3 regions of the Frondihabitans peucedani genome follow, and region 2 is predicted to be linked to each of the others. Evidence: predicted binding sites of a transcription regulator. Region 2 holds the regulator's gene; each other region holds the start of a gene.

Evidence for each region. The regulator LexA, encoded in region 2, represses DNA repair genes until DNA is damaged. The targets are predictions, from matches to a motif close to TCGAACANNTGTTCGA.
Region 1: ABD733_RS09415 (DUF6504 family protein) is a predicted target of LexA. The motif match lies at 3,776-3,791, and genes of this name have one in related genera.
Region 3: ABD733_RS03060 (DNA polymerase III subunit alpha) is a predicted target of LexA. The motif match lies at 3,902-3,917, and genes of this name have one in related genera.

Annotation. Positions count from the first base shown of each region.
Region 1 covers NZ_BAABAU010000001.1:2,024,354-2,031,456, reverse strand. The annotation lists gene ABD733_RS09430 (glycosyltransferase family 2 protein) at 1-900, opposite strand, end outside; gene ABD733_RS09425 (glycosyltransferase family 2 protein) at 897-1,727, opposite strand; gene ABD733_RS09420 (glycosyl hydrolase family 18 protein) at 2,637-3,668, shown strand; gene ABD733_RS09415 (DUF6504 family protein) at 3,806-4,105, shown strand; gene ABD733_RS09410 (GNAT family N-acetyltransferase) at 4,149-4,748, shown strand; gene ABD733_RS09405 (hypothetical protein) at 4,763-5,041, shown strand; gene ABD733_RS09400 (ABC transporter permease) at 5,139-5,951, opposite strand; gene ABD733_RS09395 (ABC transporter ATP-binding protein) at 5,948-6,826, opposite strand; gene ABD733_RS09390 (ScbR family autoregulator-binding transcription factor) at 6,930-7,103, opposite strand, start outside.
Region 2 covers NZ_BAABAU010000003.1:19,574-26,676, forward strand. The annotation lists gene hisH (imidazole glycerol phosphate synthase subunit HisH) at 1-45, opposite strand, end outside; gene hisB (imidazoleglycerol-phosphate dehydratase HisB) at 42-686, opposite strand; gene ABD733_RS11515 (histidinol-phosphate transaminase) at 683-1,768, opposite strand; gene ABD733_RS11520 (LysM peptidoglycan-binding domain-containing protein) at 1,948-2,358, opposite strand; gene lexA (transcriptional repressor LexA) at 2,695-3,378, shown strand; gene hflX (GTPase HflX) at 3,466-4,995, opposite strand; gene ABD733_RS11535 (class I SAM-dependent methyltransferase) at 5,037-5,645, shown strand; gene dapF (diaminopimelate epimerase) at 5,725-6,618, opposite strand; gene miaA (tRNA (adenosine(37)-N6)-dimethylallyltransferase MiaA) at 6,615-7,103, opposite strand, start outside.
Region 3 covers NZ_BAABAU010000001.1:647,748-654,850, reverse strand. The annotation lists gene ABD733_RS03065 (LacI family DNA-binding transcriptional regulator) at 1-162, opposite strand, end outside; gene ABD733_RS03060 (DNA polymerase III subunit alpha) at 440-3,877, opposite strand; gene ABD733_RS03055 (glucose-6-phosphate dehydrogenase) at 4,181-5,557, shown strand; gene ABD733_RS03050 (glycoside hydrolase family 15 protein) at 5,686-7,103, opposite strand, start outside.

The DNA.
Region 1 (7,103 bases), on a different contig from region 2:
CAGCGCGTAGCCGGCCACGGTCGCGGTGACCGTGACGACGATGGCGAGGGCGTGCCTGCCGCCGCCGTTGCCCAGCTGACGGAGCTCGCGGACGAGCGCCTTCGGCAGGACGCCGGTCAGGTACGACGACTCGCTCGAGAGCGAGTCGGTGCGGCCGAGGGTGCGGCTGAGCACGGCCTTCGAGACCCCCTCGTAGAACGAGCGGCGTCGGAGGTAGCGCCAGGTGCCGCGGTCGGCGGAGACGCGGTGGTGCACGAGCGACAGGGGCTCGTAGACGATGCGGGCGGCAGGATCAGCCTGACGGATCCGGATGCAGAGCTCGGTCTCCTCGCCGCCGAGCGGGATGTTGCCCACGCGGCCGACGGTCGACGAGAATCCTCCGGCGGCCAGGATCGCGCCGCGCCGGAAGGCCATGGAGCAGCCGATGACGTTGCGGACGTCGGCGCTCCCGGTGGGGAGGCCGGCGTAGCTGCAGCCGACGATCCAGAGCAGCTCGTCCGGATAGAGGGCCGGTCCCTTGGCGTCGGGCCAGACGGGCTCGGCGAACCCGCCGACTCCGGCCACGTTCGGGTCGGAGAACGAGTCGAGCATCCAGGTGAGCCAGTCGGCGTCGGCCGTCGCGTCGTCGTCGAGGAACGCGATGACGTCGCTCGAGGCGGCGATCACGCCGGTATTCCGGGCGCCGGAGAGGCCCTGGGCCTCGGCGTTCTCGATCACGGTGAGGGTGGGCCAGCGGTCCTTCGCCATGCGGAAGAGCTCGGGCTCGTGGTCGATGACGACGACGACCTCGGTCGTGTCCTGCTGCGCTCGCGCCGACTCGACGGAGTCCTGGAGGTCCTGCCACCGGCGCTGCGTGTACGCGCAGACGATGACGCTGACCGTGGGGACGGTCGTGGTCACGCGACTTCCTGCTCGGCGTCGATGCGGATCGGAGCGGTGACGACGTCGCTGAGGTTCGGCTCGCGGCGGACGCGGGCGACGGCGGCGTTCTCGCGGCGCTTCTCGTCGAAGATCGTCTTGAGGACGCGGATGCCGTCGCTGATGGCGTTGAGGTTCGACTCGCCGTGGATGCGGTTCTTCTCGAACGAGGGCACCTCGGTGACGCGCAGCTTGGCGGCCGCGAAACGGCAGGTGAGGATCGTCTCGATCTCGAAGCCGTCGCCCCAGAGCATGCCGCCGCCGGCCGGCGCGGGGAGCGTCGAGGGGAGCAGGTCGATGGCGGGGAGGACGTCGCGCCAGAAGGCGTTGTAGCCGTAGCAGAGGTCGGAGTACTTCGTGCCGAGCAGGACGTTGCAGATCATGTTGAGGCCGTGGTTGCCGGTCGAGCGGAAGAGGGTGAGGTCTTCCGAGCCGCCGCCCTTGCGGAAGCGGCTGCCCTTGGCGACGTCGGCGCCCTTCACCAGGGTGTCGATGAAGGCGGGGATCTCTTTCGGGTCGGCCGAGCCGTCGGCGTCGAACATGACGATGATGTCGCCGGTGGCGGCCTCGAAGCCGCAGGCCAGGGCGTTCCCCTTGCCCTTGCGGGTCTGGTGGACGATCTTGATGCTCGGGAGGACGCGGAGAGCGGTCTCGACGGTACCGTCGACCGAGTTGCCGTCGACGAGGATGACCTCGTGCACGTCGGGGAGCTGGGGCAGGATCACCTCGAGGTTCTTGGCCTCGTTCCGGGTGGGGACGATGATCGAGATGGTCGGGTTGGAGGAGCGCAGGGCAGAGCGGAGAGCCATGGGGGGAGGCCTTTTCGGGTTAGGCGATGCGGGGGCGTGGTAACTCGTGTTTTGCGCGCAGCGACGACTGTGTGTCGGGTCGTCGTCGACTGAGCGGGAGAGAACGTCGGGGTGGTTCTTCTCCTCGACGAGGCGGCCGGAGTGGGATCCGGTGCCGTCCCGTCTTCGGGTGGTGTCAACCTAGCTTCGCGCAGACCCGTCACAGAACCCCCGCGTATGGGGGGTGGTTTTCGAGAATCGCAGGAGATCACCCGCTCGTCCCAGAGGTCGTCGTACCCCTTTCTGTGGGCAGCGTGGAGGACACGGGTCGGCACCGAGGAGGACAAGCGTGTACCCCGAGGTAGACGGAGCTGTTCAGCAGGTGCCGGGGTGTGATATATTGGCTTTCGAGTCGCGGGGGCTCCTCCAGCCTCCGCAACCAGCCCTTGCGACCAGCCCCCGAGCGAACAGGACGACCGATGCCCACCGAGCCGTCGCCGAACGCCCTGTGCGTCTGCGGGCACGTCCACGAGGCTCACGAGCACTACCGGCGCGGCACCGACTGCGCACTCTGCGACTGCCGCAGGTTCCGCCCGGAGCACTGACGCGGGCACACGGTCATGTCCTCCATCCTGCGGACACAGACGGCGTTTGTACCCTGATTCTGTGCCCCTCGGGGCGTGACAGACGCCGCATCGTCCCTCGAACGGGGTCTTCCGACGAGCGGATCCGACCCCTTTTCGACCGGCCTGCGCCGTCGCGATCCTGCGCGGGATTCACGCCCGCCCTCGGCTGTGCGCCCCGAAGTGGGGGTACTCGAGAGGGGGTTCGGAGGGCCGAGTCCGCCTCGGCGGCCTTCCGGCGGCGCGAGTGCCATCTCTGGGCCGGCGGTCTCAGCGGGGCCCTCGCCTCCCCCGCTACCCTCGTCGCATGACCCGTCAGCGCGCCTCCCGAGCCGTGATCGGCGGTCTGGCCGTGGCCGCCGTCCTCCTGACCGCAGGATGCTCGGGTGCGGCAGGCAGCGACTCGCACGTCGCGACCGTCCCGGCGCAGCTGTCGGTCGAGGGCTACGGCGTCGCGAGCGCCGCCACCCTCACCGCCCTGCAGCGCGATCGCTCGGCGATCGACCTCGTCGGCATCTCGGGCGTGAGCCTGACGCCCGAGGGCGAGGGAGTCGCCGCCTCGTCGAACGAGGCGCTGGCGATCGCCGCCCGCGCGAAGAAGGACGGCAAGAAGTCGGAGCTCCTCGTCAACAACATCGACCCCGACAAGGGCGACTTCAGCGGCGCGATCGCCACGAAGATGCTGTCGAGCGCCGAGAACCGGTCGTTCGTCATCTCGGGTCTCGCCTCCGAGGTGGAGCACGGCGGCTACGACGGCATCGGGCTCGACCTCGAGTACCTCTCGGCCCAGAACGCCGACGATCTCGTGTCGTTCGTCACCGAGCTCCGGGCCGCGCTTCCGGAGCGCGCCACCATCTCGATCGCCGTGATGGCCGAGACGAGCCCGGCCGCGTACGAGTCGGCCGGCTACGACCTGAAGAGCCTCGAGCCCCTGGTCGACCGCTTCGTCGTCATGGCCTACGACGAGCACGGCAGCGGCTTCAGCTCCGCCGGGCCGGTCGGCGGGCTCCCCTGGGCCAAGCAGGTCGTGGCCGCTCTGACCTCGGTCGTGTCGGCCAAGAAGGTCGACCTCGGTGTCGCCGGCTACGGCTACAGCTGGACGACCAGCGGCGGCGGCGGCGTGCTCAGCCCGGCCGCGGCCCGCAAGAAGGCAGGGTCGCGGGCCAGCTGGGTGGCGGCGCAGGGCGAGTGGACCGCCAAGCTGCAGAACGGCACCGTCCTCTGGTGGTCGGATGGCCGGTCGCTCACCGTCCGGTCGAACTACGCGAAGTCGATCGGGCTGCACGGCGTCGCGCTCTGGCAGCTGACGACGGGCGATCCGATCGAGCGCGCCTCCTGATCCTGCTCGACCGGATGCCCCGATCCTGCTCGACCAGACACCCGATCCTGCTCGGGCGGATCTCGCGCTTGGCGAGTCGCGGGAGCGCGACGTAGAGTGCCCTTCTATCGAACACACGTTCGAATGAGAGGAGCAGGGTGACCACCATGACCCGGGTCGACGAGTCCGTGACCGTGTGGGTCTCCGACGACGGCGTGCCGCAGCGCCTCGTCTGGCGATCCGAGCGCTACCGGGTCAGCGACGTGCCCACGCGCCTCACCCCGACGTTCCCGGGGTGGCAGACCGAGCAGGTCTTCGATCCCAGGATCACGCACCCCCTCGAGCCCCGCGAGTCGTGGCGGTTCCAGGCCACCTCCGAGCGGGGCGACACCCACGTGTTCGACGTGTCGCGCGAGCCGTACAACTCCCTCTGGCGCCTGCTCCGCACCTACGACTGACGGCGCTCGTGCCGGGCGGCCGCCTGCCCCTAGGGTCGGAGCCATGGAGTTCACCTCGCAGCCCGCCCTGACCGGAGACCGCGTCGTCCTCGAGCCGCTCGCCCCGGAGCACGCGCCGGACCTCGCCGACGCCGTGCGCGAGGGCGAGCTCTGGAAGACCTGGTACGCGACCCACATCGCGAGCCCCGAGCGCATGAGCGCCGACATCGAGGCGCGGATGGCGGCACACGCCGAGGGGGCCAGCGTGCCGTGGGCCGTCGTCGACACGGCGACCGGCCGGGCCGTCGGCATCACGACGGTGCTCAACCTCGAGCCGGCGCACCGCCGCCTCGAGATCGGCTCCACCTGGCTCGGGCGGGCAGCGCAGCGCACCGGCATCAACACCGAGGCGAAGCTCCTCCTCCTGACCCACGCGTTCGAGAGCCTCGGCTGCATCGCGGTCGAGTTCCGGGTCCACTGGCACAACCAACAGTCGCGCGCGGCCGTCGCCCGCCTCGGCGCGAAGCAGGACGGCGTCCTGCGGAACCACCGTGTCTGGCCCGACGGCACCATCCGCGACACCGTGGTCTTCTCGGTGATCGACGGCGAGTGGCCGACCGTGAGGCAGTCGCTGGTGCAGCGCCTCGCCGGGCACGCGCGCTAGTGGCGTCGTACCGGGTGACCCTCTCGATCGGCCGGCTCGCCCCGGGCGTCGACCCGACGGTGATCCTGCCGACCGCCGCCGACTCGGCCGCCGAGGTCGTCGTCGTCGAGGCGCGCGACGTCGCGGTGGTGCGCGGCGAGGCCAGGATCACGGTCCGCTTCACGTCCGACGACGACCACGCGGCGGCCCGGGTCGCCGACAGCGTCGCCCGGAGCACGGCGCCGCTCGCCGAGGTGACCGGCACCGCCCTCACCCGGCGCGACGGCGGCCGCTGGTCGCGGCTGGCGCTCTAGCGGCTCAGCCAGGCAGCCGGTCCCTCCCGACCGCGGAGGCCGTTCCCGACCGCGGGCGGACGCGGTCGCGAGCGACCCCGACGGTCGAGACCGTCCGTCAGGTGTCCTTCCGGATCCAGCGGAAGGTCGCGAGCGCCGCCGCCACCCCGACGACGAACCAGATGCCGAGCGCGATCGCGACGCCGGCGAGGTTCCAGTCGCCGCCCTGCTCCTGCGAGGCGAACCCGGCGGGCAGGAAGACGGAGCGCGTCCCCTGAGCGATCCACTTCAGCGGGAACACCGACGCGACATTCTGCAGCCAGTCCGGGAGCATCGAGAACTGCAGGTAGACGCCGCTGACGAACTGCAGCACCAGCACGATCGGGATGATGACCGCCGTGGCGCTCTTGCCCGAGCGCGGCACCCGCGAGAGCGCGATCCCGAGGACCGCCGACGTGATCATGCCGAGCACGTAGATCCAGACGAAGCTGAACCACTTGTCGGCCGAGGTGGGCAGGTCGACCGAGAAGGCGAAGTGCGCGATCAGGATCAGCAGGATCACCTGCAGCACCGACGTCGCGAAGACCTGCCCGAGCTTGCCGATGAAGTACGACACGACCGGCAGAGGGGTGCCGGCGAGGCGTTTGAGCGTGCCGTCGCCGCGCTCGACCGCGATGTCGACGGCCAGGTTCTGGACTCCGGAGAGCAGGATCCCGGCGGCGATCATCCCTGGCAGGTAGAAGGCGGCGGGGGTCACTCCGCCCGAGCCGTCCGGGCGGGTGCCGATGTCACCGGCCGAGCTGAAGGCGACCGAGAAGATCGTGAGCATGATGATCGGGAACAGGAACGTGAACAGGATCGTGTCGCCCTGCCGGAAGTAGACCCGGGTCTCGTAGCGGGCGCGGTCGAGGCCGATGGCGAGGGCGTTCATGCGGGTTCTCCTTCGAGTGCGGGAACAGGCGCTGCCGCCTGGACGAGGTCGAGGTAGACGTCCTCGAGGCTCGGGCGGACGACCTCGAGGTCGCGGAGCCCGTCGCCGAGGGCCGCGTGGAGCCGGGCCACGAGGGCCGCGGGCTCGAGGGTGCGCTCGACGTGAGCACCGTCCGCGTCGAGCCAGCGGACCATCGGGGTCCGCGCATCCTGCCCGCCGATCTCGTCGATGCGGCCGATGTCGATCAGGCTGCCTCCGGCGATGACGCCGGCGCGATCGCTCAGCTGCGCGGCCTCGTCGAGGTAGTGGGTGGTCAGCAGGATCGTCGTCCCCTCGCGCTTGAGCGAGCGGATCAGCTCCCAGAACCCCCGCCTCGCCTCCGGGTCGAAGCCCGTCGTCGGCTCGTCGAGGAAGAGCAGCTCGGGCCTGCCGATCACGCCGAGCGCGACGTCGACGCGGCGCCTCTGACCGCCGGAGAGCGCCTTGATCCTGGTGCCCGCCTTCTCGGTCAGGCCGACGGCGGCGATCGTCTCCTCGACGTCCCGCGGGTGCGGGTAGAGGCGGGCGAAGTGCGACACCTGCTCACGCACGGTGACGTTGCCGCTCTCGCCGCTCGACTGGAGCACCATGCCGATCCGCGCCCGCCAGTCGCGGCCCGCCGTCTGCGGGTCGACGCCGAGCACGGTGACGTCGCCCGAGGTGCGGTCGCGGTAGCCCTCGAGGATCTCGATGGTCGTGCTCTTGCCGGCTCCGTTGGGGCCGAGGAGGGCGAAGGTCTCGCCCCGCTGGATCTCGAAGCTCACCCCCGACACGGCGTCGAATGCGCCGTAGGTCTTCCGCAGGTCTCGCACGCTCACGTGCGCTGGTTCGGTCATGGCTCAAGGATCGCGCGGACAGGGCGTCCGGGGGAACAGTGGATCGGCTCTGTCGCCCGTCAACCGATCGGTCGACACCTCGACGAGCGGGAGCCGCGCAGGATCAGCGCGTGATCAGCTCCGGCAGGTGCCTGCACCCGTCGAGTTGCTCCGGCGCGCAGATCGCGGGCAGCAGGGTCTCCCACATCTCGCGCACCCGGGGCACGAGGTCCGCCCGTCCGGTGAGGACGTTCGAGACGGACTGGACGCCGGTGAACGCGGCGACGAGGAACCGCGC
Region 2 (7,103 bases):
CGGCCTGGCACCAGAGGCGGGCTCGCCGGTAAGGGCGGTGCTCACAGAGTCCCCTTCGTCGACGGGATGCCGGTGATGCGCGGGTCGGGCTCGACAGCAGCGCGGAGAGCCCTGGCGAACGCCTTGAACTCGGCTTCGGCGATGTGGTGCGGGTCGCGGCCGCCCTGCACCGTGACGTGGACGGTGAGGCCGGCGTGGAACGTGATCGCCTCGAAGACGTGACGGACCATCGAGCCGGTGAAGTGCCCGCCGATCAGGTGGAGCTCGAAGCCGGCGGGCTCGCCGGAGTGCACCAGGTAGGGGCGGCCGGACACGTCGACGACGGCCTGGACGAGAGCCTCGTCGAGGGGGACGAGGGCGTCGCCGTAGCGGCGGATGCCCCGCTTGTCGCCGAGGGCCTCTCGAAGGGCGGTGCCGAATGCGATCCCGATGTCCTCGACCGTGTGGTGGACGTCGATGTGCGTGTCGCCGGTGGCCTTCACGTCGAGGTCGATGAGGGAGTGCTTCGACAGGGCCGTCAGCAGGTGGTCGTAGAACGGGACCGACGTGTCGATGCTCGAGGCTCCCGTGCCGTCGAGATCGATCGCGAGCTCGATGCTCGACTCGCTCGTGGTGCGCGAGACGCTGGCAGTGCGGCGAAGACTCGCCGCGCCGGCGCTCGATCCGGTCGGGCTCTCAGTGGTCATGCTCCGAGCCTAATGTCGCGCATGGCGTCGAGGAACGCGGTCGTCTCGGCCTCGGTGCCCGCGCTGACCCGCAGGTGACCGGGGATCGCCAGGTCGCGCACGATGATGCCGCGGTCGAGCAGGGCCTCGAAGACGGCTCGCGGGTCGTCGACCCCGCCGAAGAGGACGAAGTTCGACCAGGTCGGCCACGGGTGATAGCCGAGCTCGCCCAGGCCGTGCACGATACGGTCGCGCTGCGCCTTGATGTCGTCGACCATCGCGAGCATCTCGTCGGCGTGCCTCAGGGCGGCGACGGCGGCCGCCTGGGTCAGAGACGACAGGTGGTACGGCAGCCGGACCAGCCGGAGAGCATCGATCACGGCCGGATCGGCAGCGAGATACCCGACACGGGCGCCGGCGAACGCGAAGGCCTTGCTCATGGTGCGCGAGACGAGCAGGCGCGGACGGCCTTCGAGCAGGGTCACCGCGCTCGGCCGGTCGGCGGGCATGAACTCGAAGTACGCCTCGTCGACGAGGACGATGCCCCGGCTCGCCTCGTACGCGGCCTCGATCGTCGCCAGCTCGACCGGCGTGCCCGTCGGGTTGTTGGGAGCGCAGAGGAAGACGAGGTCGGGGTCGACCCGTCGGATCTCGGCCGCCACCGTCTCGGGGGTGATCTCGAACCCCTCGTCGCGGCGGCCCTCCACCCACTCGGTGCCGGTGCCCCGCGTGATGATGGAGTGCATGGAGTAGGTGGGCGGGAAGCCGAGGGCACGGCGACCGGGGCCGCCGAAGGCCTGCAGGATCTGCTGGATCACCTCGTTCGACCCGTTCGCCGCCCAGATCTGGTCGGCCCGCAGCCCGTGGCCGATGTAGCCCGCGAGGCTCTCGCGGAGCGCCGTGAACTCCCGGTCGGGGTAGCGGTTGACGTCGAGGACGGCAGCAGCGAGCGACTCGACGATGTCGCGAGCGACGTCTTCGGGAATGGGATGCGTGTTCTCGTTGACGTTGAGGGCGACGGGCACCTTCTTCTGGGGCGCGCCGTAGGGCGACTGACCACGGAGGTCGTCGCGGATGGGCAGGTCGTCGAGTGTCAGAGCCACCCCTCTATTTTACGGGGCGCCGTCGAGTGTTGCTGCGGTCGTCCACAGGCGGAGCAGCCGGCAGCGGGTACTGGTGGCGGCGGGCCGCCGACACGAGAAGGGCAACCCCTCACGGGGACGCCCTCTGGCTGATCCGGCGGCTGCCACGCGACGGCCGACAGAGCGTCGACCGATCGCGCCTAGCTGTGGTCGTACTTCAGCGGGATCGCCAGCGACTGACCCGGCAGGACCTGCGTGGTGGAGAGGTTGTTGAGCTGCTGGATGTCGGCGATGACGTCTCGGGGATCGGAGTCGGGAGCGACGTCTTCGGCGACCTGCCAGAGCGTCTCGCCCGCGGCGACGGTCACGTGCTGGAAGTGGACGTCGCCCGCGGTGCCTGTGGCCACGGCACTGCCGCCGCTCAGGACGAAGCCCAGCACCGTCGCCAGGACCGCCAGCGCCACTGTCGCTGTGAGCACGAGGCGCCCGCGGCGCGTGATGTGAAGGTGGGATGCGCGAGCAGGGGCTTCGACGGAGGCGCGCTCGACGTCGACGGGGAGAATGCCGTGCGTGCCAGCGACGCGGGGGAAGGCTGTGATGGTGGCGCTCATGATGGTCCTCTCAGAAAACCTGGGGCCCGCAGACGGGGCCGTACCGCAAACCGGGGGCCTTCGCGCCGAGTGGTCGAGACCGAACACTCGGCCGGGACTGCTCGTGCTCTCGCACTGGCGCGAAGACGTGTTCCGAACATATCTTCGAACAGCAGCGATTTCAAGAGGATCCGGCCAGAAAGCCTCGAAAAGAGTGCGACACGCTCGAACATATGTTTGTCGGGCATACCGCGACCGGATACAGTTTCGATCGCTGGCCCTATCAGAACAGGAGCCACCGACATTCGAGTCGGAGGCGCCTCCGGGCCAGAGACGACCGGGACGGCGAGGAGAGTCATGAGCGCAGCGGAGACGACCGAGGCGGACCCACGGGCCCGCAAGCCTCTGACGGCCAAGCAGACGCTGATCCTGGGCGCGATCCGCGATTCGATCGCCGCGCGCGGCTACCCGCCGAGCATGCGCGAGATCGGCGACGCCGTCGGCCTCGCATCCCTCTCGAGCGTGACCCACCAGCTGAACCAGCTCGAGCTCGCCGGGGTCATCCGCCGCGACCCGAACCGGCCTCGCGCGCTCGAGGTGCTGGCTGAGGATCCCGCGAAGGAGGAGCCGACCCCGTCGATCGTCCGCTTCGACGACGACGACAACGTCACCGCCCGGGTCCCGCTCGTCGGTCGCATCGCGGCCGGCGTCCCGATCACGGCCGAGCAGCAGGTCGAAGACGTCATGCCGCTCCCCCGCACCCTCGTCGGCAAGGGCGAGCTCTTCATGCTGAGGGTGGTCGGCGAGTCGATGATCGACGCCGCCATCTGCGACGGCGACTGGGTCGTCGTCCGCCAGCAGAACGACGCCGAGAACGGCGAGATCGTCGCCGCGATGCTCGACGACGAGGCGACCGTCAAGGTCTTCCGCCAGCGCGACGGTCACACGTGGCTGCTCCCCCGCAACTCGAACTTCGAGCCGATCGTGGGCGACCACGCGCAGATCCTCGGCAAGGTCGTGGCGGTCCTGCGGTCGCTCTGACCACGGCCTGAACACCCGCCTCGCGCAGCCCCGTACGTGAACCGCCCCCGACCAGAAGGCCGGGGGCGGTTCGCGTCGGTCGGCTTGCTAGGCCACGAACTCCTGGAGCGTCGGGGCATCCTGCGGGTAGACCTTCGCGATGACCCGCGTGCCGGCCTCGACGTACTGCACGTCGACGACCCGCCCGATCTCGTGGATCCTGGCGATCACCTCGCCGCGGTCGTACGGCACCAGCAGGTCGAGCTCGACCTCGGGCCGCGGGAGCAGCTCGGCGAGCTTCGCGCGGAGCTCGTCGATGCCCTCGCCGGTCCGGGCCGACACGAAGACCGCGTCGGGCACCAGACCGCGGAGCACGAGGCGCTGACCCTCGTCGACCAGGTCGCTCTTGTTGAACACGACGACCTCGGGGATCTCGCGGCCGTCGACCTCGGAGATGACCTCCCGCACCGTCGCGAGCTGCGCGGCCGGGTCGGGGTGCGACCCGTCGACGACGTGCACGATGATGTCGCTGCCCTCGACCTCCTCCAGCGTCGACCGGAAGGCCTCCACCAGCTGGTGCGGCAGATTGCGGACGAAGCCGACGGTGTCGGTGTACGTGAACGGGCGGCCGTCGTCGGTGACGCTCTTGCGGACGGTGGCATCGAGGGTCGCGAACAGCGCGTTCTCGACCAGGACGCCTGCCCGCGTGAGGCGGTTGAGGAGGCTCGACTTGCCCGCGTTCGTGTAGCCGGCGATGGCCACGCTCGGGACGACGTTGCGGACGCGGTTCGCGCGCTTGGCGTCTCGAGCCGGCTTCATCTCCTTGATCTTCTTGCGCAGGATCGCCATCCGCGTGTGGATGCGGCGGCGGTCGAGCTCGATCTTCGTCTCACCGGGACCACGCGAGCCCATGCCCGCGCCCGCGCCGCCCACCTGGCCACCGGCCTGGCGGGACATCGACTCGCCCCAGCCGCGGAGCCGCGGGAGGAGGTACTCGAGCTGGGCGAGCTCGACCTGCGCCTTGCCCTCGCGGCTCTTGGCGTGCTGGCTGAAGATGTCGAGGATGACGGCCGTGCGGTCGATCACCTTCACCTTCACCACGTCCTCGAGCGCGCGCCGCTGGCTCGGAGCCAGCTCGGTGTCGGCGATCACGGTGTCGGCGCCGAGCGCCATGACGGTGTTCTTCAGCTCGATCGCCTTGCCCGAGCCGAGGTAGGTGCTGGGGTCGGGGTTCGGACGGCGCTGGAGCAGACCGTCGAGGACGACCGCACCGGCCGTCTCGGCGAGAGCCGCGAGCTCGCGGAGGGAGTTCTCGGCATCCTGCAGGGAGCCCTGCGAATACACGCCGATCAGGACGACGTTCTCGAGTCGGAGCTGTCGGTATTCGACCTCGGTGACGTCTTCGAGCTCGGTCGAGAGCCCGGCCACGCGCCGGAGCGCCTGACGGTCTTCGAGGTCGAACTGGTCGCCGTCGGTCGCGTCGCCGTCGACTGCGGGGCCTCGGAGGCCCCTCGTCTGGATCGCCGACGCGGGCGAGAAGACCGACAGACCGGCGCGGGTCTCGGAGCCTCGCAGGATGCGGTCGACGACGTCGTCGCTCTCCTGGCGCTCGGTGCCCGTGCTGCTGTGCTCAGTCATTGCAGTCACATTAGACCTTTCAGGTTCGATAATCTGTGGGGATGGCCAGCGAGCACTACTTCTCGTCGCAGCCGTCGAGCGAACTCCGACCGCGAGAGATCACGGTCGAGATCGCGGGCCGCGAACTCTCTCTGGCGACCGCCGCCGGCGTCTTCTCACCGGGGCGGATCGACCCGGGCACTCAGGTGCTCCTGGCCGAGATGCCGACGCCACCGCGCGAAGGCACCTTCTTGGATGTGGGATGTGGTTGGGGGCCCGTCGCCCTCACACTCGCCCTGCTCTCCCCCGACGCCACGGTGTGGGCGGTCGATGTGAACGAGCGGGTGCTGGAGCTGCTGCGCGAGAACGCGAGACGGGCGGGCATCACCAACATCAACGCGGTGCTGCCCGACGATGTTCCCTCGGAGATCGAGTTCGACGGCATCTGGTCGAACCCGCCCATCCGGGTCGGCAAGACCGTTCTGCACGAGATCCTGTCGCAGTGGCTGCCTCGGCTCGGACGAGACCTCGAGGCGTACCTCGTGGTGGCGAAGAACCTCGGAGCCGACTCGCTGCAGAAGTGGCTGAACGAAGACCTGAAGGGCGTCGTGGAGGTCGAGCGAACGTCGACATCGAAGGGCTACCGCATTCTGCGGGCGACACGCCTGTAGTTCAGGTTCAGATCTTCATGCCTTGATTCTACGCGCCGTGGGCAGGATGCGAAAGGGCAGGCAGGCGCCTGCAGCCCGGTCAGATGGCGAGCTCTCCCGTGAACACCAGCTCGGCCGGACCGCTCAGCGAGACGTGCTCGCCGTCCTCCGTGGCGAACATGCGGACGCCGACGGTTCCGCCCGGGACGTCCACCCGCCACTGGTCGGGCGCGCTGGGGCCCGCGTAGTAGCGGACCGCGAGAGCTGCCGCCGCGGCGCCGGTGCCGCACGACAGCGTCTCGCCGGAGCCTCGTTCGTGGACGCGCATCGTGATCCTGCCCACGCCGTCGGCGACGAGCGGGTCGGACGGCACGACGAATTCGACGTTCGCGCCCTCGAGAGGCGCCGGCTCGATGATCGGGATGACCGTGAGATCGACCTTGGCAAGCTCGTCGGCGGTCGCCAGCGCGACCACGACGTGCGGGTTGCCGACGCTCAGCCCGAGCCCCGGCCGCACGGCGTGGAGATCGCGCGCCCGCACCTCGGGGTGCTCGTCGTCGAGGCGCCACCGCCCCAGGTCGACCTGGAACCCGCGGGCGTTGAGCTGCACGTCGCGGACGCCTGCGCGGGTGCCGATGGAGAGCGTCTCGCCCGGGGTCAGAGTCGCGAGACCCTGCTCGAGGAGGTATGCCGTGAAGACGCGGATGCCGTTGCCGCACATCTCGGCGGCGCTCCCGTCGGCGTTGTGGTAGTCCATGAACCACTCCGCGGCGTCGTCCTCCTCGAGGATCGCCCGCCCCTCGGGGTGGTTCTCGGACCGCACCGCGCGGATCACGCCGTCGCCGCCGACGCCGAAGTGGCGGTCTGCCAGCGCGCGGATGCGGTCGGGCGTCAGGTCGAAGTCGCCCTCCGGATCGGAGAACAGCACGAAGTCGTTGCCGGTGCCCTGACCCTTGGTGAATCGGACGGTGGTCGGCTGCGCGGTGGTGGTCACCCCAGCAGTGTATCGGCGGCCGCCTCCGCTGCCCCGGGAGTGCCGGATCGCGACCAGGACACCCGCGGATAGCGCCGGAACCAGCTCACCTGCCGACGCGCGTAGCGTCTCGTGAGCTGCTTCGTGGCATCCTGCGCCTCGCTCTCGGACAGGTCGCCGCGGACCTCGGCGATCGCCTGCGCGTAGCCGATCGCTCGAGAGGCGGTGACGCCCTGTTCGAGCCCCTGCGGCAGGAGCGCGCGGACCTCGTCGACGAGGCCGTCACGCCACATCGCCTCGACGCGCCGGTCGAGGCGGTCGACCAGCACGCCGCGCTCCTCCTCCAGGCCGAAGAAGACGGCAGGATGCCACAGGGGCGCGTCGTCGGGGAGGCCCACGGCGAACGACTCCCCGGTGAGTTCGCCGACCTCGAGGGCGCGGGCGAGTCGGCGCCCGTTGTGAGGCCCGATCGCCGTGGCCGCTGCAGGATCGCGCTCCCGCAGCAG
Region 3 (7,103 bases), on a different contig from region 2:
CCCGGACCGGGAGCCCGACAGCGCGCGGGCGGTGCTGTTCGGCGTCCAGCCCAGCTCGAGCGCTGCCGCCTTGACGCGCGCCCGGGTCTCTTCCGAGACCCCCGCCCTGCCGTTCAGAGCATGCGACGCGGCGCCCTTGCTCACGCCGGCGAGGCGGGCCACGTCGACGATCGTGGTTCGCGCGGGTGGTCTGTCGATGGCCGTCTCTCTTCCGGGTAGCCTCCGACGATCGTAGCGATGCCTCTGCTGCCGGAGAGGAACACCTCGTACGGGAAGAGGAACGCCCCGCACGGGAAGAGGAGTGCGGGCCGGCGGGGTGCAGGGGAAGAGGAGAGTGCTCGTCGGGACGCACCGGGAAGAGGAAGGGTGCGTGGGAACTCCTCCTTGCGTGCAGCTGCTGGCGTGCAGCGCGGCTCCTTGCGTGCACCTCTCGCGCACATCAGAACTCCTCCTGCAGCGCACCCGACGGATGGAGCGCCCCGGCAGCGCCCGACGCCCGCTGCGCCTGCCAGTCGCGCCAGAGCTGCTTGAGATCCCATGCGTTGTCGGCCTCGAGCGAGATGCCGCGCTCGCCGGTGCGCCGGGTGCGCCCCTGGATCAGCATCAGCTTCGTGCCGAACAGCAGCGACCCCGCGCGCTGCTGCGCCTCGTCGAAGAACGTGGAGTCGGAGCAGCCCGTCCCGTCGTCGAGGCTGATGAACACGACCCGCCGACCGCTCTTCATCGGCGGGGTCTGCGTGGCGATGCGGATTCCGGCGACCAGCACGGTGGTGCCGTTCCAGTGGTTCAGCAGGTCGGCGGCGCGGGTGACCCCGAGGTCGTCGAGCATCGGCCGGTAGCTCTCGATGACGTGCTCCGAGAGCTCCATCGACAGGATGTCGAGCTCGTCGCTCACCCGCTCGCGCGGCGACACGTCGGGCGTACCGACCGGGACCGACGACGAGTCGTCGACGTCGAAGTCGAGCTGGTTCACAGCGTCGGAGGGCTTCGGCCGGGTGGCACGCCCGGTGAGCTGACGGATGCGCGCCAGGACGTCGCCGCGGGTCCGGCCCTCGCCGCCCAGCGAGTCGAGGGCGCCGACCTGCCCGAGCCGCTCGAACAGCCGCCGGGAGGGAGTAGCCCGCTGGTAGAAGTCGGCGATCGACGTGTAGGGGCGGTTCTCGAGGATGCGGGTGAGCTCGTGCTCCGAGATGCCCTGCACGTCGGCGAGCGAGAGGCGGATGCCGAGCTCGCCCGGGTTGGTGCGCGCCACCGGGGTGCGCGGCGGCCGGACCCGCTCGACCCGGTACACGTCGCTAGAGAGGTTGACGTCGAGGGGCAGCACCGGGATGCCCATCCGCTTGGCCTCGGTGAGCATCAGCCGCCGCGGGTACATGCCGGGGTCGTGGGTCAGGATGCCGGCCAGGAACTCCGCCGGGTAGTGCGTCTTCAGCCACGCGCTCTGGTAGGTCGGCAGGGCGAAGGCCGCCCCGTGCGCCTTGCAGAAGCCGAACGACCCGAAGCCCTTGAGCACTGCCCAGATGCGGTCGATGTCTTTGTCGGTGAAGCGCCTCCGGCCCTGCTCGTCGAGGTTCTGGGCAGTCTCGCGCCGGAAGCGCTCCTCGAGGTCGTCGCGCTTCTCCATGGCGCGCCGGATCTCGTCGGCCTCGGCGAGCGAGACGCCCATGGTGGTGTGCAGGATCCGGAGCACGTGCTCGTGGTAGATCACCACCCCGTAGCTGTCGCGGAGGAACGGCGCGAACGACGGGTGCAGGTAGTCGGGCTTCTGGAAGCCGTGCTTCGTGTCGAGGAACGGAGCGACCATGTTGCCCTTCATCGGGCCCGGCCGGAACAGCGAGATGTCGGCGATGAGGTCCTCGTACTGGTCGGGCTGCATCTTGCCGATCAGCTCGCGCTGCCCGGGGCTCTCGATCTGGAACATGCCGAGGGTGTGGGTGGTGCGGATCGCCTCGTAGGTGGGCTCGTCGTCGTGGGGGATCGCGTCGAGCTCGACGCGCCCCTGCCGGTTGACGTAGGGCACGTCGACCGGCAGCGCGCCCGCGACCGCCGCCCGCGACCCGTTGACCCGCTCGATCTCGTCGAGGGCGAAGGCCATCGACGACTGCATGCGCACCCCGAGCACGTCGAGCTTCAGCAGGCCCGCGTCGTTCATGTCGTGCTTGTCGAACTGGCTCATCGGCAGCCCCATGCCGCTCGGCTGCACCGGCGTCATGCTGAGGAGGTCGGAGTCGCCCAGGATCACGCCGCACGGGTGCATCGAGATGTGCCGCGGCAGGCGGTCGAGCCGCTCGGTGAGGTCGACCAGGAGGTTGATCTGGTCGTTGGTCTTGATCAGCTGGGCGATCTCGCGCAGCTCGGGCTTCTCTTCGAGCGCCCGCCGGAGATCGCGGGCGTTCGAGCGCCAGACGTTGTTCGCGACGAGGTCGATCTGCTCCTCGTCGAGCCCCAGGGCGAGGCCGGCGTCGCGCACCGCGCCGCGACCGCGGTAGGTCGACTGCATCGACATCAGGGTGACCCGGTTGCTGCCGTAGCGGTCGAAGATCGCCCGGTACACCTCGTGCCGCCGGGCCGACTCGACGTCGATGTCGATGTCGGGGAGGGTCTCGCGCTTGCTGCCGAGGAACCTCTCGAAGAGCAGGTCGTGCTCGAGGGGGTCGACGTTCGAGATGCGCAGCAGGTAGGTGACGAGGCTGCCCGCCCCGGAGCCGCGGGCGGCGTTCCGGACCCGCATCTCGCGCATCATCTGCGACACGTCGGCCACGGTCAGGAAGTAGCCCGCGAAACCGAAGCCGGTGATGGTCTGCAGCTCGTCGCGCATCCGGCTCTCGATCTTCTCGCGCTTCGCCATCGACACGTCGCCGAAGCGCTCGGTCACACCCGCCTCGGCCCGCATCCGGAGCACCCGGTCGGGGTCGCCGTCGACGCCGATCGCGCTCAGCTCGGGCACCTTCGCCCGGCGCCAGCCGAGATCGGAGTCGGGGTCGAGCCGGCACCGGTCGGCGAGCTGCTCGGTCGCGGCGAGCATCTCTTCTGCGGAGCGGCGGTCGAGCGACGACACGCTGGCGATCCTGTGGGCGAGGGCCCGCATGTCGCCCGGCTCCTTGAGCCAGGCCTGCGCGTTCGGCTGCGGCTCGAACGACCCGAGCGCGGCCAGGTGCCCGGCCGCGTCGAGGACGTCGGCGGTGACGGCGCCGTCGGGATCGCGGTACCGCACCGCATTGCTCAGGATCGCGGGGACCCCCACGGCCTCCGCCAGCTCCAGCATGCGTGCCGCGTGGCGGAGGCTGCGGCTCTCGCCCGGCTCGGTGAGGTGGCAGACCACCTCGACGACGACGCCGCCCGGCAGCTCGGCCGCCCAGTCTCGGAGCAGTGCGGCCGCCCGGGCGTGCTCGCCGGCCGTGACCGCGCGCCCCACGTCGGAGTCGGGCCCGAGCAGCACCGTGCCCGTCGCGCCGTCGTCGCCGACCAGGAAGGCGCGGATGCGGCTCCGGGCGATCGTGGCCACGCTGTTGGCGCTGCCGCTGATGCGCCGGGTCGCCCGCCCGTGAGCCGCGCTGATGAGACGGCAGAGGGACGCCCAGCCGGCGCCCGCGAGCCGCCCGTGCGCGAGTACGACGACGCGGTCGGCGTCGGCGGCGGTCGGCCCGCGCCCGGCGACCGGAGCGCTCGCGACCCCGATCTCGACGCCGACGATCGGGTCGATGCCCGCGAGGCGGCAGGCGCCGATGTGCCGGATCGCGCCGTAGAGGCCGTCGCGGTCGGTGATCGCGGCCGCGTCGGCACCGTTCGTGGCGGCCTGCCCGACGAGCTCGAGAGGGCTGGCGGTGCCGTAGTGAGCGCTGAACGACGAGGCGACATGCAGGTGGGTGAAGCTCACGGCGACCGCCTCTCGGCTCTCGATTCGAACGTGTGTTCGAACAGTGTAGGTCACCGGGAGCCGATTGCGACCCGGTAGCCGGGAGCGCGTGCGGAGTGTGACCGGCCCGTCGATCTCGCAGTACGGTGGACGCTGGCACCGGGGCCTCTTCGCGCCCCTGCCCGCCCCCGGGTCCTGGCAGGGCCCCCTTCGCAGGGAATTCCTCCCCGCGCCCGCGCATTGACCCCCTGGGTTCCACAAGTTCGATTCGGAAAGGACGCCCATGACCATCCACACCGCGACTCGATTCGAGTCTGCCGCCTGATGACCGACACGACCACCCTCATCATCCTGGGCGCCTCGGGCGACCTCACCGAGCGACTCCTCCTGCCCGGCCTCGCCAGCCTGCTGAAGAGCGACCGCGGCGTCGACGTCAAGCTCATCGGCACCGGCCGCAGCGAGCGCAGCCCCGAAGAGTGGGACTCCGTCGTCAAGACGGCGTTCAACGGCGACGCGGGCAGCGACCTCGCCAAGCGCACGCTCGCCTCGAGCGAGTACATCCAGGGCGACCCCACCGACCCCGAGCACCTGAAGAAGCTGTTCCAGGCGTCCGAGGGCGAGCCGGTGATGTACTTCGCCCTTCCGCCGGCGATCTCCGTGAAGGTCATCAAGGCCCTCGAGGAGATCGACCTCCCCGACGGGCTCCGCCTCGCGCTCGAGAAGCCGTTCGGCAGCGACGAGCAGGGCGCCCGCGACCTCAACGAGGAGCTCCTCAAGGTCGTCCCGGAGGAGCGCATCCACCGCACCGACCACTTCCTCGGCCGCTCGACCGTGCTCGACATCATCGGTCTCCGCTTCGCCAACCGCCTCTTCGAGCCGGTCTGGAACAGCGACAACATCGCCAAGGTCGAGATCTTCTACGACGAGGTCCTCGGCCTCGAGGGCCGCGCGCAGTACTACGACACCGCCGGCGCCCTGATCGACATGATCCAGAGCCACCTCCTCCAGATCCTTGCCATCATCGCGATGGACGCCCCGGCGTCGATCGACGCGGTCGAGCTCCGGAGCGAGATCGCCCGCGTGCTGCGGGCCACCTGGGTCAAGGACGGCGACCCGCTCGCCTCGAGCCGTCGCGGCCAGTACTCGGCCGGGACCATCGACGGCAAGGACGTCCCGTCGTACTCCGACGAGGACGGCGTCGACCCGTCGCGCCAGACCGAGACCCTCGCCGAGGTCGAGTTCGAGATCAAGACGCGCCGCTGGGCCGGTGTGCCGTTCGTCCTGCGCTCCGGCAAGGGCATGTCGAAGATCCGCAAGGAGGTGCTGATCACCTTCAAGCCGGTGCCGGTGCTCCCCGCGGGTCTGAAGGGCGCGTCGACCCCCGACACGCTCCGGATCGAGATCAGCCCCGAGACCCTCGAGCTCGGCGTCACGACCAACGGCAAGGGCAACCCGTTCTCGCTCGAGAAGTCGGTCTTCAAGACCGACCTCGGCAAGCCCGAGCTGACCCCCTACGGCGAGGTGCTCTCGGGCATCTTCCACGACGACCCGACGCTGTCGATCCGCGGCGACGTCGCCGAGCGCTGCTGGGCGATCGTCCAGCCGGTGCTCGACGCGTGGCAGAGCGACCGCGTGCCGCTCGAGACGTACCCGGCCGGTTCGTCCGGCCCGGCCGACTGGGAGACCTCCAAGGAGGCCTGACCCGGTCCGGCTCCGCTCGCACCCCGTGCGGCTCGGCACCCTGCTTCGGCGAGGTGTCCGGGCCGCACGGGGGTGTCGTGCGTCGGGGGCGGCGCGTGGGAGGCGCCGCGTCGGGGGCGGTGCGTCCGCTACGCGCCCGTGGTGCGGTCGGCGCCGAGGTCGTCGGGCCAGCGGTCGGCAGGGGTGGCGGGCCCGTTGTCGGAGTGGTACGGCGTGCCGGTGGTGCTGGCGAGTCGGCGGCCCCGGTTGCCGCGCGAGTGCTCGATGGCGGCGTCGATCGCGTCAGCCGCGCGGACCAGCGCGAGGTGCGACAGCGCCTGCGGGGTGTTGCCGACGTGGTGGCCGGTGGCGACCTCGATCTCCTCGCTGAGCATCCCGACGTCGTTGCGGAAGCCGACGAGGCGGTCCATCAGCTCGATCGCGTCGTCGAGGCGGCCGCTCCGCGCGTACTGCTCGGCGAGCCAGAACGAGCAGGTCAGGAACGGGTTCTCCGTGCCGGTCAGCCCGTCGACTCCGGACTCGGTCCGGTAGCGGACGAGGAGCCCGTCACGGAGCAGGTCGTCTTCGATGGCCTTGACGGTGCCGAGCATCCTGGGGTCGTGGGCGTCGACGTAGCCGACCTGCACCAGCTGCAGCAGCGAGGCGTCGACCTCCTTCGAGCCGTAGTGCTGCACGTAGCAGCCGCGCTCCTCGTCGTAGCCGTGCGTCTCGATCTCGTCGCGCACCTTCTCGCGGAGGGCCATCCAGCGGTCGACCGGGCCGTCGAGGTGGAACTGCTGCACGCCCTTGACCGCTCGATCGAGTGCCGCCCAGATCATGACGCGGGAGTGCGTGAAGTGCTGCGCGGGGCCTCGGATCTCCCAGATGCCGTTGTCGGCCTTGTTCCAGTTCTCCTCGACGTGCTGCACGAGCGCGCGCTGCAGCGACCACGAGTCGGCGCCCTCCTCGACGCCGAGCTCCCGGGCGTCGTGGAGCGCGACCATGATCTCGCCGAAGACGTCGCCCTGGTACTGCGTGTAGGCGCCGTTGCCCACGCGCACGGGGGCGGCGCCCCGGTAGCCCGGCAGCTCGTCGATCGTGGTCTCGGCGAGGTAGCGCTCACCGCTCAGGCCGTACATGATCTGGACGTCCTTGGGGTCGCCGGCGATGGCGCGGAGCAGCCAGTCGCGCCAGCCGGTCGCCTCGTCGGCGAAGCCGTGCAGGATCAGGGTCTGCAGCGTCATCGAGGCGTCGCGCAGCCAGACGTACCGGTAGTCCCAGTTGCGGGAGCCGCCGAACTGCTCGGGCAGGCTCGTGGTCGCGGCGGCGACGATGCCGTTGGTGTCCTCGTGCGTGAGCGCGCGCAGGAGGAGCAGCGACCGGTGCACCTCGGAGCCGTAGGCGGTCGGCGCGTCGGAGTGCGAGGCCCACTCCTGCCACCAGGTGATCGTGTCGGCGATTCGGCGCTCGACGTCGACGGGTGTCGGGGGCTCGCGGTGCGACGGGTACCAGGTGAGGGAGAGGTCGACGACGTCGCCCGCCGCGACCTCGAAGGAGGCCTGGTGGG